Regions from separate parts of the Lentzea sp. HUAS12 genome, predicted to be linked through region 2. Evidence: predicted binding sites of a transcription regulator. Region 2 holds the regulator's gene; the other holds the start of a gene.
What was found. The regulator HspR, encoded in region 2, represses chaperone genes until heat shock. The targets are predictions, from matches to a motif close to ANNTTGAGTNNNNNNNACTCAANNT.

Region 1 (9,280 bases), 880 kb from region 2:
GCCAGGCGCCCTGGAACTCCCCCGTGCCGTTGTGACGCTCCGGGAACCTCGCGAGCACGGCGGGGTCCTCCGTCGGCAACGGGCCCGCGCCGTGCCGCGTCTGGTAGGTCCTGGTCACGCCGATCACCCGGGCCGGACGTCCCTGGAGCAGCTCGCGGGCGTTGCGCGGCACGACCGTCGACCACGTGGTGTGCGGGTGGAAGCCGTACGTCTCGTCCAGGAGAACGCCCTGGGCGCCCTCGAAGACGACTCGGCCCGCGTCGAGCAGCCCTTCGTGGCCCGCGGTGATCCGCACGGCGTCGGCGAACGCGCGGTAGAGCCCGACCAGTTCGCCGATGCCCGGGCCTTCGCCGATCAACGGCTCGTAGAACCGGGCGAGCGCGTCGAGCTTGCGCCGCAACGTGATCGGGTTCAGGCAGTCGCCCACGGTCGGGGCGGGGCCCGGCTCGCCGAGCACCCGCTGCCCCTCCACCACGTCCCCCTCGGCCGCCCCGGCGAGCAGGCCGTACCAGACCGTCTCGCCGATCCCCTTGCCGCACGACCCGTGCCGGTCGTCGCCCCTGGCCCTCTCCCTGGCCCGGTTGGCGGCGACGTGGAACGGTGTCGTGAGCAGCGCCTGGGCGTCGATCGACATCAACGACAGCGGGTCCGTGACGCCGACGGCCTCCAGCTCGCGCGACTCGGTCGCCAGCGCGATCGGCTCGACCAGCACGAACCGCGACAGCCAGGTCGGCACGCCCGCGAGCGTGCCCGACCCGAACTGGCTGAAGGTGTGGTGCCGGCCGTCGACGACCACGTTGTGCGCGGCCTGCGCTCCCCCGTTGAACCGCACGACGGCCGACACCGACCCGTCCGCGCACAACGCGTCGACGGTGGCACCCTTGCCCTCGTCGCCGAACCCCAGCCCGACGACGATCACGTGGTCGTTCATCAGCTCAGCGCCACGTCGTCGGGACCGTCGATGCCGAGCGGGGCCGCCACGACCGCGCGCTTGCTGCCACCGACGGCGACCAGCGCCTTGCCGACGGCCTTGCTCTCGGTGACCGAGCCGATCTCGGCGAGGTCCACGAGGGCCTGGTCGAGGTCGACCACCTGCTCCTCCATGCCGATCGTCGCGGCGATCAGCTCGCACACGGCGCCGGGGTCGTCGAGCTTGAGGAAGTTCTGCCCGAGGATCGCCCGCCAGTGCTCACCGATGGCGTCGTCGTTGAAGTACGACGACTGATTGGGGAGGATGAAGTAGACGTTCCACTTGCGCGCCAGCTCGCGGTAGACCGACACGGGGTCGATGTCCTGGTGGACGTCGTCGCCGATGATCCGCCGGATGTGCTTCGCCTCCAGCCGCGGCTTGTTCAGCTCGTCACCGATGATGAACAGGTAGCCCTTGCGGCCGCGCTTCTGCCACGCGTCGGTGACGACGTGCCGCGCGACGAAGTACGCGGCCAGCTCGTACGACTCGCTCTTCTGGCCGCCGCCGTTGCCCTCGAGGAAGATGTCGCGCAGCTGCTCGTCCATGCGGTTGTCCGACTCGAACTGGCCGACCTGCAACGGCACCCGGTCGCTGTCCGCGTCCCCGATCCCGCCGAACATCAGCTGCGGGTCGGCGAGATATCCCTTGCGCTGCAACAGTCCGTGCAACTTGCCGAGCTTGCCCTGCATGATCCGCGGCACCGCGCCCATCGACCCGGTCACGTCGAACAGCACGGCGATCGGTGTCGAGTCGGCGTGGTCGGGCGAGTCGCGGCACTCGCGGTAGGCGACCTTGAACGGGTCCAGCGCCGGCGCGGCCTTCCAGCTCGACGCGGGCTGCGACCTGATCGAGGCGGTGTAGCCGAAGTCGGCGATCCCCTTGGCCGCGCGGAAGGTCTTGGCCGCGGCGTACGCGTTGTCGTCCCACTTGCCGTGTCCCATGGTCATTCTCCTTCTGGAAGGGCGAACGGGCGGAAAACCCTTGGTCCGTACAGTTCTTCGAGCAGTTCGTCGTACTCGTTCAGCAGGTCTTGCGCGTCCGGCCTGCGCGATGGCCGGTCCTGCATACAGCCGTTTGCGAACGACCGTTGGCGCTTCTCGTTTTGCGCCAACGTTTCGAGCATCAGCGCGTGTGCCATGTGGACGTCCGTCGCGGCGGTGACCGGTTCCTGCGCCGCGACCTCAGGCGGGTAGGCGATGGCCTTGCTGGTGGCAAGGAGTCGCTGGCCCTCCTCCACGGCGAAGGACCAGCCGGCCAGCACGATGCCGTGCTGCTCCGGGTGCACCAGGACGTTCTCGGCGGTGACGGCCCCGTGGACCAACCCGATCTGGTGCGCGCCGGCCAACGCCTTGAGCAGCCTGCGGTGCATCCACGCGTAGTCGCGGCCGTCCAGCCCGTGCGGGTACGCGTTCTGCACGTCCTTCAGCGTCACGAAGCCGTCTTTCAGCGGGTCCAGGACCGTGAAGGCCCTGCTGCCCTTGGCCACCTCGCCGGAGGTGTCGAGCAGGCGCGGGTAGAAGGGGCGCAGCCACTGGTTGCGGTCGGTGAAGCGTTCGAGCCTGCGCAGCGCCTGCCACTCGCCGTGCAGCAACGGGTTGAGCGCCGGGTTGCGCACCACCTTGACGACGTGCGGACCGTCGGACTCGTAGAGGTTGGCGATGCTGCCGACCGCGAACGGCTCGCCGATGCGGTAGACGCCGGTCCTCGTGCGCAGCTCGACGGTCGTGCTGTGCGTCCACTCGTGGTGCAGGCGGGTCAGGACCGCCGAGGCCGCGTGCGCCCTGGTGTCGCCCGGTCCGACCACGTCGGGGTGCAGGACCGAGGCCAGTGCGCGGTACAGGCGCTTCGCCTGCCTGCGCTTGTCCGGGTCGGTGGTGCGCGGCCCGAACAGGGCTTCGGCCGAGCCGGCCCGCTCCACCAGTTCCAGCGCCTCCGTTGTGGTCATGGTTTGAGTCTTACAAACTCAAACCCCGAACGCAAGCATGTTCTGGTCTGTGTGACTCAAACCGCTCCGGCCGACCGTCGTGAGTTGGCTCATGGTGTTCACCCGTTCGGACGTCGGGTACCCGATCCCGACACGGGAGGAGGAAACGTGCTGTTCGTCGTCATGGGCTGCTCCGTGGCCTTCGCACTGCTGGTGGTGGAGGTGGTCCACCGACTGGTCCGCCGCTTCACCCACAGCGGGAGGATGTACCGGCCGGGCCAGGTGTTCGGAGCGCTCCTGGCCGCCCAGATAAGCCTCAGCGTGTACCCGGTGGACGCGCCGGTCGTGCTGCACGTGCTGGGCATCGCGCTGATCCTCGCCGGGGCGTGGCTGCTGTCGGCGCTGATCAGCACCCTGGTGGACATATCGCTGTCGCGGATCCGCACGGACGTCACGGACAACCGGCACGCGCGGCGGGTCCACACGCAGGTCACGCTGGTGCGGCGACTGGTCCTGGTGGTCATCGGCGTGCTGGCGGTGGGCGCGATCCTGATGACCTTCCCCGGTGCGCGGGCGGTCGGGTCGACGGTGCTGGCGTCGGCCGCGGTGATCGGCGCGGTGGCGGCGTTCTCGGCGCAGTCGTTGCTGGGCAACCTGATCTCGGGGCTGCAGATCGCGTTCAGCGACGCGGTGCGGCTCGACGACGTGGTCGTCGTCGAAGGTGAGTGGGGGCGGGTCGAGGACATCACGCTGACGTACGTGGTGCTGCACCTGTGGGACGACCGGCGGCTGGTGCTGCCGACGTCGTACTTCCTGAAGACGCCGTTCGAGAACTGGACTCGCACGCAGTCGGCGTTGCTCGGGACCGTCGAGCTCGATCTCGACTGGACGGTGCCGGTCGAGGCGATGCGACAGGAGATGCGGTCCATGTTGGAGGGCAGCGACCTGTGGGACGGGCGGGTGTCCGTGTTGCAGGTGACTCAGGCGACGCAGGGGTTCGTGCGGGTGCGTGCGCTCGTGAGCGCGGCCGACGCCGGCAAGTTGTGGGACCTGCGGTGCCTGACGCGCGAGCACCTGGTGGACTGGGTGCACCGCCAGCATGCCGGTGCGTTGCCGCAGATCCGCACGAAGGCGGTCACCGGCGTCAAGAAGGCGCAACCGACCTCTGACCAGCACACGGACGCGCGGGTGTTCGGGGAGAGCGTCGACGGCGCACTGCGCGAGCAAGCGTTTGCGGGGCCCAAGCAGTAGGGCGCGGGGAAAGTCGGTGCAACCGCCCGCGCGGCCCGCTCCGTCCTCCCACCATGAGAAGACCGCTCGCCGTCGCGTTTTGCGCGCTGGCTCTCGGTAGCTGTGGTACGAACGGGTCCCCAGCCGTGCCCAACGCGGAGGTCCCCGTCGTGTCATCGGCGAAACCGGACAGGAACCGGATCGAGCAGGCGAAGCGCGACGGCCACCTCACAGTGCCACTCATGATCTCCGTGCAGCCGGGACGCGACGAGGAGGTCGAGCGGGCACTGGTGGTGCTGGGCGCGACCGTCGAGTCGCGGGATCCCAGAATCGGCTACCTGCGCGCCGAGATGCCGGTCGACAGGGTGGAAGACGCATATCTGATCACGGGTGTGTCCAAGGTGGACTTGGACGAGCCCCTGAACAACAGGCTGCCAGAACCGTAGAAAGCCCCAGGACGTCGTGGGTCCTGGGGCTTTCTACGTACTACCGGACTGCTAGCTGACCGCCTGGACGATCACCGCGCCGGTACCGACGACGGTGTTGTCGGCCGTGCGGACCTCGAGCTCACCGCGCAGCACGCGGCCGGCACCGGGCTGGCCCAGCGGCGTGATGACGCCCGTCGCGTTCCACGTCGCACCGGCGGCGCGGTCGGCGTTGGTGTCGGTCACGGTGAGCGTGCCGAGACCGGCCGAGGTGAATACGTCGAAGTAGTCGTACTCCGTGGTGCCCGCGGGCACCGCGTAGCCGTCCACCAGTGCGACCCAGTTGCCCGCGGCCGGGTTGGTGATGGTCACGGACTCCTCGGAGTCCGCGTCCGCCGACTGACCGGCGAGCACGCAGCTGCCCGACGTGCAGTTGTAGACCAGCAGGTCGAGGTCGGCGCCTTGGTCGGCGGGGTTGCCGATCGTGACGGTGAGCCTCGTCGAGCCGGGCGCGACGGTGATCGGGTACTGCTGCTGCGCGAGGTTCGCGATGCTCGGACGGGCCGTCTTGGCACTGCCGACCGCACCCGCCGCGAGCCGGCCGTTGAAGCTGGCCTGCGTGTTCGTGACGGTGTACGCGCGCTCGACCGGGGCACCCAGCGCCGCGGACGGGATGACGTCCGGGTTCGGGCTGATGGTCGTGCCGAGCACCGACGCGGTCACCGAGTACGGCGCCTCGGCGGCGTCGGAGGTGCGACGGGCCTCGATCACGATCTCCCACACACCGGCCATCGGGCTGGCCACCGTGCGGCTGGTCGGCGAGCCACCGGCGCAACCGGCACCCGCGTCGGGGTTGTAGCAGTTGGTCGACGAGTTGACGTCGAAGCCGACGCCCTGCGGGGTGTAGCGCAGGAAGCGGACCTGGCCCTTGCCGGCCTCGGCGCCGCCGCCGGTCAGGTCGACCTTCAGCGCGGTCGTGCCCTTGGGCACGTTCACGAAGAGGCTGGTCGACTGGTTGCGCGCGATCTTGCCGGACTTCGTGACCGAGAACTTGTTGGCGGCGCTGAAGTTCTCCGCCGCGAACACCGTGTTCAGGGTCTGCACGTCGACGCCGGGCGTCTCCGGGTTGTCGAGCTGCAGGACGGCGCTGTGCGCGCCCGAGTTCTTCGCCTTGACCTTGACCGGGAACTGGACCGGCGTGTTCAGCGGCAGCTTGACCTTCTTGGCCGCGGTGAACGTGCCGTCGTTGCCCTTCCAGGACACGTTGTAGGTCTCGTCCTGGTGACCCGTGGTGCGGGTCAGCGTGTAGGTGCGGGTGTACTCCTGGCCCGCGGTCACGCCTTCGCGGTCGTGGATGCCGACACCGACGCCCGGGGTGGCCAGCAGGCCGGCGAGGACGGTGTTGACCGGGACGGACGTGGTGACCTGGTCCGGCACGGCGTGCTTGTCCAGCAGCTTCCACGCGGCGTTGGTGTTGAACAGACCTGCGCCCTGCTCGTAGGCACCGAGGGTGTCCACGTAGTTCGCGCTGCGCTGGATCGCGTAGCGCAGCTCGGCGCTGGTCGGGCGCTGGCCGTTGTGCGTGGCCTTGTACGCGCTCACGAGCAGCGCGGCGGCACCGGTCGCCTGCGGGGCGGCCATCGACGTGCCGTTGAACATCGCGTAGCCGGCCGGGAGGGCGTAGGTGCCCGCCACCGGGCCACCGGCCTGCCAGCGCGGCGTGGTGGAGATCGCCGAGCCGGGCGCCACGATGTTCGGCTTGAAGCCGCCGTCCTCACGCGGGCCGCGCGACGAGAAGCCGTGCAGGTTCTGCTTCTGCGCGGTCTTCGAGCCGTAGTTGGAGAGCCAGGTCTCCTTGGTGATGTACGAGCCGACGCTCACCGCGTCCGTGGCGACCGACGGGTCACCGACGGTGTTGGCGCCCGCGCCCGAGTTGCCCGCCGAGATGAACAGCTGGACGTTGTACTCGTTGATCGTGCGGTTGTAGAGCTCCGCACGGGCGTTGTTGCCGTCGTTGAGGGCCGGGAGGCCACCGATGGAGATGTTCACGACGTCGGCGCCGTTGCGCGCGGCGTAGAGGACACCGTCGATGAGACCGGAGCTCGTGCAGGACGGCGTGGAGAGGCAGGCCTTGATGGCCATGAGCTTCGCGCCCGGCGCCGCACCGGCCATCTTGCCGTCGAACAGCTTGTGGGCGGCGGTGATGCCGGCGACGTGCGTGCCGTGCGCGGCGCCCGAGATGCCCAGGTTGACGAACGGCGTGCCCGCGTTGTCGTAGATCGAGCGGTCGGTCTGCACGACGAACGCGACGCGGTCGACGACGGGGGTCGCGGGGTTGTCGGTGCCGAAGAAGCCGACGTCCTGCTTGACCTTGTAGTCGATCATGCGCTTGTTGTTGGTGAAGTCGCCGTCACCATCGGTGTCGACGAAGACTTCCTTCGTCGTGATGTCCTGGATGACACCGAACGAGTCCGTGCGGTCGCCGTCGCGGTTGATGTCACCGCCGGTCTCGCTGTTGGAGAGGTTCAGGTCGCCCGCGGTCTCGCTGAAGAGGCCGAACGAGTAGGGACCGCCGGTGGCGGGCGCCTTGTAGGTCTTGCCGCCCTCGACGAACGTGCCGGTGCGGCCGGTCTTGGTCATCGTGACCCAGGTGCCGTCGCCGGAGTTCGTGGCGTTCGCGTTGTACCAGTCGATGATCTTGCGCTCACCGGTGCTGGTCGTCTGCAGGGCCGGCGTGTCGAGGTCGATGCCGGAGTCGATCACCGCGATGGTGGTGCCGCGGCCGTCCCACTTCGAGTGCGCGGTGGCGAACTGCGCCGCCTGCGTGTCCTGCGTCGGCATGTACGGGTTCGTGCGCGGCGTCTTCGCGTCCGGCGCCTTCTGCGGGGCCGGGTTCTCCATGCCCTCGGGGCGCGGGTTGTCGAGCGCGACGAGCCCGTCGACGTCCACGGTGCTGACCGAGGCCAGCTTGGCGGCCTTCTCCGCGTTCTCGCGCGGGATGGTCACCTTGACGTAGTCGACGTCCTTCTCGGTCTTCTGGACCGTGGCGCCGAGCGCCTTGAGGTCGTTGACCGCGGCGTCGGTCTTGCCGTCCTCGGCGGCGACCAGCAGGTCGACGGTCGGCTTGCCCTCCTGGGCGGCCTTCTCGACGAGTGCGCGGTCCTGCTTGTCCAGCTGCTTGTCAGCGGCCGGCTGCTGTTGCTGAGATGCGTTCTGCGCGATGGCAGGGGTGGCGGCGAAGCCGAACCCGGTAGTGCCCAGCACCGCGGTCAGCAAGACCGTGCCGGTGCGGCGTCTCCAGTTCTTCACGGCGCATGTGCCCTTCGTGGGGTAAAGAGTGCTCCGAAGCACATCTCTTCGCCTCGCGAGGGGCAATCGTCGGAACAGAGCAATTGTTGGTTCCACATTGGACTGTTCAGAGGCTTGAAAGGGCGCACTTTTAGTGCTGCGCGTTTCATTTACGCCGTGGAACGAGCAACCGCCCTCCAGTCAAGAGCTGATGGAGGGGAATGTCAAGGCTGCGTCAACGGTGAACGTCGTTGCCGTGTAACGAATCCCGTCAACGGACGATGGACCGGTCACCATTTCCGCCCATTAGCTCGCGTAATCTCGCGCGCAGCCGTCCGACGATCCCCTGCGGCGGCGCGAGCGCTTTGGGCTGGGTCCCGCACACCGAGCAGGTTTTGCGGTGCTTCGCGAGCGCCTGCTCGAGTTCCGTCACCTGCTGCGCGGTCCGCCGCGGCACGACGTCCTTTTTGATCGAGAGCAGGCTCAGCTCGGTCAGCACGTGCGTTCCGCGCCGCAACTGCGCCGCCGGCGTGATCGTGTGGAACAGCACCAGGTTCCGGCTGCGCTTCGGTTCGAACCCCTGGACGTCGCACCACTCGACGGTGGTCTGGTGGTCGAGCCCGTGCGACGTGAGGCCCTCGGCCGTGAGCTTCGTGCCGAGGTTGAAGGTCCGCCACGCGACCGTCGCGCCCATGAGGAACCACAGGCCGCCGAAGAGGTACGCGTACCAGGGGCCGTCCTTGGCCGCGAGCGGACCGACGGCGGCCACGGCGATGCCGAGGCCGAACAGGACCCATCTCCACCTGGTGTGCATGTCTCCCTCCTGTGTACCCGATCCGCGGGCCTAGCATTGGTTGGTGCCAAATCAACATGACGGTCCGCTGGTACGCGCGGAGTTCCGAGGCCTGCCCTCCGTTGTGACCGCCGTTCGTGCGGACCAGGTCGTCACCGGCCTGATTCCTCACGAGCCGCTCCACTTCCAAACGCCTCCCGGGCTCGCTGTGTTGCACGAACCTGGACCTGTCTGCGTGATCACCGGTCAACGCGGGGTGGGGAAAACTCAGCTGGCTGCGGCTTACGCACGTCAGCGGGTGTCCGACGGTTGGTTGGTGGCTTGGATCGGGGCCGAGAACAAGGAAGGGATCGAAGCCGGAATGGTCGAGCTGGGCGACCGGCTCAGCCTCTACCGGCCCGAGGACGGCTCCAAGCTGACCGCAGCACGCGTACGCAACCACCTACGGACGAGGCCAGGCCGGTCCTTGCTGGTGTTCGACAATGCCGTGTCGCTGGACGCAGTCCGCGAGTACCTACCGGTGGCGGGAGAGACCCAGATGGTGATCACCAGCACTGCTCGCGGATCACAGCTGGAGCATCGCGGGGTGCTGGTGGAGGCATTCGACGAGGAGATCTCGTTGCGGTTCCTTCGAGCCGCCACCGGGATCG
Region 2 (9,280 bases):
CACCAGCGCCAACGGCACGCAGACGAAGAAGCACCACCGCCACCCGGGCCAGTCGACGAGGAACCCGCCGACCAGCGGCCCGCCCACGGTGCCGGCGGAGATCACCATGCCGGTGTAGCCGCTGTACTTGCCGCGCTCACGCGGGCTCAGCAGCGCGCCGACGACGACCTGCCCCAGCGCCTGCACACCGCCCAGCCCCAGTCCCTGGACGACCCGGAACCCGATGAGCTGCTCCATGTTCTGGCTGAAGCCCGACAGCACGGAACCGACGACGAACAGCACGATCGCCGTCTCGAGCAGCTTCTTCTTGTCGAACAGGTCCGCGAGCTTGCCCCACAGCGGCGTGCTGGCCGTGGACGCGAGCAACATCGACGTGATGACCCACGTGTACTGGGTCTGCGTGCCCTTGAGCTCGGCGAGGATCGTCGGGAGAGCGTTCGAGACGATGGTGGAACTGAGAATGGCGACCAGCAGCGCCACCCAGATGCCAGAAAGCGCTTCGAGGATCTCCCGATGCGACGAGGGCCGACTCAAAACCGGCACACCTCCAGTAATTAGTTGATGTCATACAACTATATCTGGAGATAGTTAGCTACGCCAACTAAATCGGTGGCTGATGGGTCACACCCAGGGTGGGGCAGGGCGCTGGAGGCAGGCCGGAACGGGAGCCGGAGTCCGGGCGAGGCCGGAAGCGGGGCTCGACAGGGCGGCAGGAGCGGTGACCGGGCCGGAGGGTGCCCACTCCCGCGAGCGGTGGGTCAGCCCTCCGCAGCGACCTTCTTCCCGGCCTTCACCTCGAAGAAGTCGCCGCCCTTGCGCTTCACGTCATCCGTCCCCCAGTCCCGGATCCGGTCCACGGGGATCATCCGGGGGATGTGCTTGCGGCAGTGGATGTAGGCCTCCTCCACGGACACCACGACCCACCGCTCGATCCGCCGGTCCTCCCCGGCGAACTCCTCGAACTCCTCCCGAGGGGCGATCCGGGCACGACCGTTCACGTGCAGCCCGATCAGGTCCTCGGTGAAGTCCAGCATCAGCATGCCGATGTGCGGGTTCTCCATGATGTTGCCGAGAGACGCCATCACCCCGTTCCCCCGGTACTCGGGGTAGACGACGGTCCGCGAGTCGACCACCCGGAGGAACCCGGCAGGCCCCGCACGCAGGGAGGAGTCGCACTCACCGTCCGCGTCCGCGGTCGAGATGAACGCCATCTCCATCCGGCCGACGAACTCGGCCATCGCGGGGTTGAGGTGGTCGAGGACCTGATCCGAGTAGAAGCGCCTGGCGCGATCGGACGTCTCCAGGGCACATTGGAGGTAGTGCTCACCCCGTGAGCCAGGCAGTTCGACACGGTCGGGTGAGGTGGTTTCAGTCAAGTCAGGCAGGGACACGCGGCCAACCCAAGCACGCAAGCACGCAACCCGGTACAGACGGACCCTCACATTCACACTGTTGCGGTAACAACTACTCACCTAGAGTGACCATGCTTCGCTCGAAGGTGGCATCAAGGAGTCAAACAGCTCGAACAGGGGTTACTGTCCACCCTGTCGGGGGACGGATGCTTGACGAGGAACTACCGCGCCCTACCCGGCGCACCAGAACGCCCTAATGAGAACGTGGAGACTGCGCGCGGACCATGACTGCGAACGCTGTGCTGAGCCCCATCCCAACCCCGCCACACCGAGAGCCCCCGCCCGGCGTCACCGCGATGGTGCGCATGATCCGGGAGAGCTTCGCGGTGGTGGAACCGCACGCCGAAGAAGTGGCGAAGTTCTTCTACGGCATGCTCTTCTCGCTCTCGCCCGCCACACGCGAGATGTTCCCCGCGAACATGGAGGTGCAACGCAGCCGCCTGCTGCGCGCCCTCGTGCACGTGGTGCAGATGGTCGACCGCCCGGACGACCTCATCCCCTTCCTGCGTCAGCTGGGTCGTGACCACCGCAAGTTCGGTGTCATCAACGTCCACTACGAGGCGGTGGGGACGGCACTGCTGTCCGCGGTGAAGAAGTTCTCCGGCGCCGCCTGGACGCCCAAGGTCGAGATGGCGTGGGCCGAGGCCTACACCCTCATGGCCAGGGCGATGCAGGAGGCGGCCGACGCCGACAACGGGCCCGCGTACTGGCACGCGACGGTGCTGGACCACCAGCGCGTCTCGTGGGACCTCGCCGTCGTGCGGCTGCAGCCGGACCACCCGGTCAACTACAAGGCCGGCCAGTACGTCAGCGTGGAGACCCCGCAGCGCAAGCGCCTGTGGCGGTACTTCTCGCCGGCGAACGCACCGCGCGAGGACGGCGTCATCGAGTTCCACATCCGGTCCGTGGACGGCGGATGGGTGTCGCGCTCGGTGGTCGGCCACACGCAGGCCGGTGACACGTGGCGCATCGGACCGCCCATGGGACGTCTCTCGGTCGACCGCACGGCCGGGACCGACATCCTGATGGTGGCCGGTGGCACGGGTGTCGCGCCGATGCACGCGATCATCGACGAGATGGCGCAGTACGGCGAGAACCCGCGCGTGCACCTGTTCTACGGCGGCCGCACCCGCGAGGACCTCTACGACCTCGACAACCTGCAGCGCATCGCGACCACGAACCCGTGGCTCACGGTCGTGCCGGTGCTGGAGTCGGACCCCGGCGTCCGGGGTGTCGAGCAGGGCAGCCTCGCCGACGTGGTCACCCGCTACGGCGCGTGGGAGGACCGCGACGTCCTGGTCTGCGGCAGCCCGGCCATGATCAGGTCCACGGTGTCCCGCATGCTGGTCGCCGGAACGCCGCTCGACCGGATCAAGTACGACCCGTTCACCCTGGACTAAACTCGGCACGTCGAAAGCGACTGGCGTGCCGAGGGTGGAACTGACCACCGGGAAGCGACGGCCGAGCGCACCGAACGCCTGGGTGCCCGGCACGGAGTGATGCCGTGCTGCGCGAAGTCGATCCCGAGATCGCCACCCTCATCCAGGCCGAGGAACGCCGTCAGGCCAGCAAGCTGCGCATGATCGCGTCCGAGAACGACGTCTCGCCCGCCGTGCTCGAGGCAACAGGCTCGGTGCTGACGAACAAGTACTCCGAGGGCTACCCCGGAAAGCGCTACTACGAGGGCCAGCAGGTCATCGACCAGGTCGAGCTGCTGGCGCAGGACCGCGCGAAAGCGCTCTTCGGCGTCGACCACGCGAACGTCCAGCCGTACTCGGGCTCCCCGGCGAACCTCGCCGTCTACCTGGCGTTCCTGCAGCCGGGCGACACCGTGATGGGCATGTCGCTGCCGATGGGCGGCCACCTCACGCACGGCTGGAGCGTCTCCGCCACCGGCAAGTGGTTCCGCAGCGTCCAGTACGAGGTCCGCAAGGAGACCGGCCGCGTCGACATGGACGAGGTCCGCACGCTCGCCCAGGTCGAGCGCCCGAAGGTGATCTTCTGCGGTGGCACGGCGATCCCGCGCACCATCGACTTCCCCGCGTTCGCCGACATCGCGAACGAGGTCGGCGCGCTCCTGGTCGCCGACATCGCGCACATCGCGGGCCTGGTCGCGGGCGGTGCGCACCCGTCGCCGGTCGGGCACGCGCCGGTGATCACCACGACCACGCACAAGACGCTCCGGGGCCCGCGCGGCGCCATGATCCTCACCGACGCCGCCCACGCGAAGGCGATCGACCGCGCCGTCTTCCCCGGTCTGCAGGGCGGTCCGCACAACCACACGACCGCCGCGATCGCGGTGGCGCTCAAGGAAGCGGCCACGCCGGAGTTCCGCGAGTACGCGCACACGATCGTCGCGAACGCGCAGGCGCTCGCGGAGGCGTTGCTCGAACGCGGCTTCGACCTGGTCTCCGGCGGCACGGACAACCACCTGGTGCTGATCGACCTGACGTCGAAGCTGATCGGCGGCAAGCCGGCCGCGCAGGCGCTCGACCGGGCGGGCATCGAGCTGAACTACAACGCCGTCCCGTTCGACACGCGCAAGCCGTTCGACCCGTCCGGCATCCGGCTCGGCACGCCGGGCGTCACCACCCGCGGCCTCAAGCCCGCGCAGATGCCGTTGATCGCGGACTGGATGGACCGCGCGATCACCGCGCACGACGACGACCAGGCGCTGGACCGCATCGCCGCCGAGGTCGAGGAGCTACTCGGCTCGCTGTAGGGAGGCCGCGGCCTCCCGCACGTCACGGAGCGTCCGGCGGGCGATCTCGCCGAAGTCCCCGCCGGCCTCCAGCCAGTGCCCGTACCCGCGGTCGAACGCCAGCACGCCCAGCTCGGCGGCCACGGCCGCCTCCAGTTCCGGCACCCCGCGCCGCTTCAGCGCGTCCGTCATCGCGACGGCGAACCCGACCATCTTCAAGGCGGCCCGTTCGCGCAGCTCGTCGTTGCCCTCGATCACCGCCAGCCGCTGCGGCCCGTGCGCCCGGCGCTCGTCCGTGAACGTCCTCGCCGTCGCCACCAAGGCCGCCTCGACCGCCACCAGCGGCCCCGCCCCGGCAGGAGTACCGGCGATCGCGCCGCTCATCAGCTCGGCCAGCACCTCCTGACCGCCGAACAGCACCTCCCGCTTGTCGCGGAAGTGCCGGAAGAACGTGCTCTTCGTGAGCCCCGCGCGCTCGGCGATCTGCGCCACCGCCGTGTTCTCGTACCCCTGCTCGCTGAACAGGTCGAGCGCGGCGCGCACCAACCGCTCCCGCGCGTCCGGTTCCCATCGAGCCATGCGCCCATCATAAGTGACGAGACTAAGTCCCATCACTCTGCTACGGTTGATGAGACCAAGTCCCATCACTTCGAAGGACAGGCACATGAAGGTCTTCGTCACGGGTGCCAGCGGCCACGTCGGTTCAGCGCTGGTGCCGGAACTGCTGGGGGCAGGGCACGAGGTCGTCGGGCTGGCCCGCTCGGACGCGTCCGCCGCCAAGCTCGAGGCCCAGGGCGTCACCGTCCAGCGCGGTGACCTCGACGACCTCGACGGGCTGCGCAAGGGCGCCGCCGAGGCGGACGCCGTGATCCACCTGGCGTTCAAGCACGAGCAGATGTACGCGGGCGACTACCAGGGCGCCTCGGACGCCGACCTCGCCGTGGTCCGCGCGTTCCTCGACGAACTGGCGGGCACCGGCAAGGCGCTGGTCGGCACGGCGGGCACGCTGGTCTACTCCGGCCTCGGCCGCACGGCCACCGAGGAGGAGCGGATCTCCAGCGAGGGTCCGCGGGGCGCCGCGCGCAACGCGATCATCGACGCGCAGGGCGTCCGCGGTTCGGTCGTCGTGCTGCCGCCGACCGTCCACAGTGAACTGGACACGGCCGGCTTCATCCCGATCCTGATCAGAACCGCCCGCGCCACCGGCGTTTCCGGCTACCCCGGCGACGGCTCGAACCGCTGGTCCGCCGGGCACACGCGGGACGCGGCACGGCTCTACCGGCTCGCGGCCGAGAAGGCGCCGGCGGGCTCGGTGCTGCACGGGGTGGACGAGGAGGCCATCACCATGAGGGAGATCGCCGAGGTCATCGGCCGGAAGCTGGGCGTGCCGGTCGAGGGCATCCCGGAGGAACGGGCGCAGGAGCACTTCGGCCCGCTCGCGTTCATGGTCTCGCGGGACGCGCCGACCTCGGCCGAGCGCACGAAGTCGTTGCTGGGCTGGGAACCGCAGGAACCCGGCCTCCTGGAAGACCTGGAAGCCGGGTTCTACTTCGACGAGAGGTGAGCTTCGAGTTCCGCGTGCGCGTCGGAGAGCACGCCACCGGGATCGGGCTCGCTCAGTGCCGCTCGTTCCAGCACGGCCAGCGTTTCCGGCGTGCGGCTCCACTCGGTGAGCGGTCCGTCCTTCGGACCCTCGCGCACGAGTCCGGCCAACGCGATCGGCGTGGCGAGGAAGTACTCGCGCAGGGCCGCCTGTTCGCGCGGGTCGCCCTTCTCGTACGCCTCGGCGACGAGCCGGAGCCAGAAGAAGTCCGCCTCCAGCTCACCGAGTGCGATCAGCTCCACCACGCGCGGGAGCAGGTAGCGCACGAAGTTCTCGTCGCCGATCGTCCCCGATTTCAGCCAGAACTTCCCGACCTGTTCGGAAGTCAAGTGGCGCAACGGAACCGTGGTGAACGGCGCGACGTTCGCCGCGTCCACGCAGTGGTCGCAGAACTCGACCACGCGCGGACGCGGCGTCGCGAAGACCTCGTACAGGCGCTCGATCACTTGCGGGGCTTCGGCTTCCACACGACGAGCGCGGTCTCCTGCCGGATCGGCACGAGGTCGCGCCGGTAGGAGGCGTGCACGGCGGCGGCCGTGGAGTCGGCTGCCGCCAACGCCTGCGCGAGCTCCTGCTGGAGCTCGGCCACGCGGGAGCGCAGGGCGTCGACCTGGTTCTCCAGGTCGATGATCCGCTTGATGCCGGCGAGGTTGACGCCCTCGTCCTGCGAGAGGCGCTGGACCTCGCGCAGCAGCACGATGTCGCGCATCGAGTAGCGGCGGCCGCCACCGGACGTGCGGCCCGGCGACACCAGGCCCATCCGGTCGTAGGACCGCAGGGTCTGGGCGTGCAGGCCCGACAGCTGGGCCGCCACCGAGATCACGAAGAACGGCGTGTCTTCATCAGTCCCGGGAGGGAACGGAAAACCCACCGAACTCACCGCCCTTCAAGGAGTGCGTTCAGGTCACCGCGCGGGTCGTGGTCGGTCGTCACGTCGGCGTACGCCTGGAGGGCCTTGCGGGCCTCCGACGACAGGTTGTTCGGCACGGCGACCTCCAGGGTGATCAGGAGATCGCCCGCGGTCCCGTCCCGCTTCGTGATCCCCTTGCCCCGCGCCCGCAGCACCCGCCCGGAGGACGTGCCCGCAGGCACCTTCAAGGTCACCTTGCCGTCGAGCGTCGGCACGGTCAACGTCGTTCCGAGCGCGAGCTCGGGGAAGGTCATCGGCGCGGTCAGCGTCAGGTCGTTGCCCTGACGGCCGAACACGCTGTGCGGGTTGACGTGCACGCGCACGAACAGATCGCCGTTCGGACCACCGTTGCGCCCCGGTTCGCCTTGTCCCGCAAGGCGGATGCGCTGGCCGTCGTCGACACCCGACGGGATCCGCACGGTCAGCGTGCGGGTGCGGGTGCTGACGCCGTCGCCACCGCACTCGGGGCACGGGTCGTCGATGATCTTGCCCGTGCCACGGCAGTCGCGGCACGGCTCGCTGAACGCGAACGCGCCCTGCGAGCGCGTGACCAGGCCGGAGCCCGAACACGTCGCGCAGGTGTGCGGCGTGGTGCCGGGCTTGGCACCGGAGCCGTTGCAGGTCGTGCAGGCGGCGGGCGACGACAGGCGCAACGGCACCGTCGCCCCCTGCACCGCCTCGGTGAAGTCGATGCGGACGTCGGTCTCGACGTCCTCACCACGACGCGGCCTCGTGGCCGAACCCGGCGACGCGCCACCGCGCCGGTTGAACAGGCCGCCGAGCAGGTCGCCCAGGCCTCCGCCACCGGTGCCCTGCGCGGCACGGCCGAACAGGTCGTTGACGTCGAAGCCGCCGGAGCCGAAGCCACCGGAGCCCGGGAAACCGCCGCCGCCCGCGAACAGGCGGCGGGCCTCGTCGTACTGCTTGCGCTTGGCCGGGTCCGACAGGACGCCGTAAGCCTCGGAGACCGCCTTGAAGCGGGCCTCGGCCTTGGCGTCACCGGGGTTCGCGTCGGGGTGCAGCTCGCGGGCGAGCTTGCGGTACGACTTCTTGATCTCGTCCGCGGTCGCCTCTGAGGAGACGCCCAGCTCGCGGTAGAAGTCCTTTTCGATCCAGTCCCTCTGACTCACCGGACGTCTCCTCCTTTCCCTGTGCCGTGACCGGCAGCCTTGCCTCGTGTTTCGGTGTTCAGACGGGTGCGTCGCGGTGCCGGCCCCGCGTCCTCGTCCTGGTTCGGCCGTGGACGTGGGGCCGGTGCCGCGAGGCGCCCTGCTGGGCGCCGGAAGACGCGGCGGCGGTTGCCGGTCGTGGCACTAGGCGTCTTCGGCCGGGGCTGCTGCGGCGGGCTCGTGGTCGGTCACCGCGACGAGCGCGGGCCGGACGAGCTTCTCGCCGAACGTGTAGCCGCGGCGCAGGACGGCGGTCACGGTCGGTCCGTCGACGTCCGGGGACGTGCTGTGCTGCACGGCCTCGTGCACCGACGGGTCGAACGCCTCGCCCTCGTGCGCGAACGGCTCCAGGCCCGACTTCTGCAACGTGGAGACGAGCTTGTCCGCGACCGCCTTGAACGCACCGGTCAGGTCGCCGTGGGCGGCGGCCCGCTCGATGTCGTCCAGCACCGAGAGGAGCTCGGAGGCGACGGACGCCTTCGCGTTGGTGATCACCGCTTCGCGGTCGCGTTCCACCCGCTTGCGGTAGTTCGCGTACTCGGCGGTGAGCCGCTGCAGGTCGGCGGTGCGCTCGTCGAGCTGGGTCTTCAGCTCGGCGGCCACCTCGTCCACGACCTCGGCGACCAGGGGCTCTTCGGAAACCGGAGCAGCGCCTTCCTCGGGTGCCGCGTGGGCCGGCGGCCGGACCTCGCCCGTTTCGGGGTCGATCCGGCGCCGGTCGTTCACGACGACCTGAGGCTGCTCCTCGTCAGGGGCGGCATGCCTCGGTTCGGTCACTTCTTCTCGTCCTCGTCCACGATCTCGGCGTCGACGACGTCGTCGTCCTTCTTCGCACCGGCACCCGCACCCGCGGCACCCGGAGCCTCAGCACCGGGGGCCTCGGCGCCGGCGGCACCGGGGGCGTTGGCGTAGATCGCCTGGCCGATGGCCTGCGACTCGGTCGCGAGCTTCTCCACCGCGGCCTTGATGGCGGCGATGTCGGTGCCCTTGAGCGCCTCGTTCGCCTCGGTGATCGCGGCGTTGACCTTGTCCTTGATCTCGGCCGGGAGCTTGTCGTCGTTCTCCTTGACGACCTTCTCCGTCTGGTAGACGAGCGTCTCGGCCTGGTTGCGGACCTCGGCCTCCTCGCGGCGGCGCTTGTCCTCCTCCGCGTGGGCCTCGGCGTCCTTCACCATGCGGTCGATGTCGTCCTTCGGCAGCGCGGAGCCACCGGTGATCGTCATCGACTGCTCCTTGCCGGTGCCCAGGTCCTTCGCCGACACGTGGACGATGCCGTTCGCGTCGATGTCGAAGGTGACCTCGATCTGCGGCACGCCACGCGGGGCGGGCGGCAGGCCGGTCAGCTCGAACATGCCGAGCTTCTTGTTGTGGGCCGCGATCTCGCGCTCGCCCTGGAAGACCTGGATCTGCACGGACGGCTGGTTGTCGTCGGCCGTCGTGAAGGTCTCGGAGCGCTTCGTCGGGATCGTGGTGTTGCGCTCGATC

Region 1: ND450_RS38125 (adenylate cyclase) is a predicted target of HspR. The motif match lies at 2,916-2,940, and genes of this name have one in related genera.

What each region holds. Positions count from the first base shown of each region.
Region 1 covers NZ_CP099738.1:8,120,709-8,129,988, reverse strand. Annotated here, with positions in the region: gene ND450_RS38135 (adenylosuccinate synthetase) at 1-931, opposite strand, end outside; gene ND450_RS38130 (hypothetical protein) at 931-1,911, opposite strand; gene ND450_RS38125 (adenylate cyclase) at 1,914-2,915, opposite strand; gene ND450_RS38120 (mechanosensitive ion channel family protein) at 3,063-4,145, shown strand; gene ND450_RS38115 (hypothetical protein) at 4,295-4,570, shown strand; gene ND450_RS38110 (S8 family serine peptidase) at 4,622-7,858, opposite strand; gene ND450_RS38105 (hypothetical protein) at 8,109-8,651, opposite strand; gene ND450_RS38100 (hypothetical protein) at 8,866-9,280, shown strand, end outside.
Region 2 covers NZ_CP099738.1:7,237,874-7,247,153, reverse strand. Annotated here, with positions in the region: gene ND450_RS33555 (MDR family MFS transporter) at 1-543, opposite strand, end outside; gene ND450_RS33550 (pyridoxamine 5'-phosphate oxidase family protein) at 759-1,376, opposite strand; gene ND450_RS33545 (FAD-binding oxidoreductase) at 1,709-2,812, shown strand; ZMP/ZTP riboswitch at 2,819-2,903, shown strand; gene glyA (serine hydroxymethyltransferase) at 2,917-4,134, shown strand; gene ND450_RS33535 (TetR/AcrR family transcriptional regulator) at 4,117-4,692, opposite strand; gene ND450_RS33530 (SDR family oxidoreductase) at 4,778-5,677, shown strand; gene ND450_RS33525 (hypothetical protein) at 5,659-6,162, opposite strand; gene ND450_RS33520 (heat shock protein transcriptional repressor HspR) at 6,159-6,587, opposite strand; gene dnaJ (molecular chaperone DnaJ) at 6,593-7,756, opposite strand; gene grpE (nucleotide exchange factor GrpE) at 7,940-8,572, opposite strand; gene dnaK (molecular chaperone DnaK) at 8,569-9,280, opposite strand, start outside.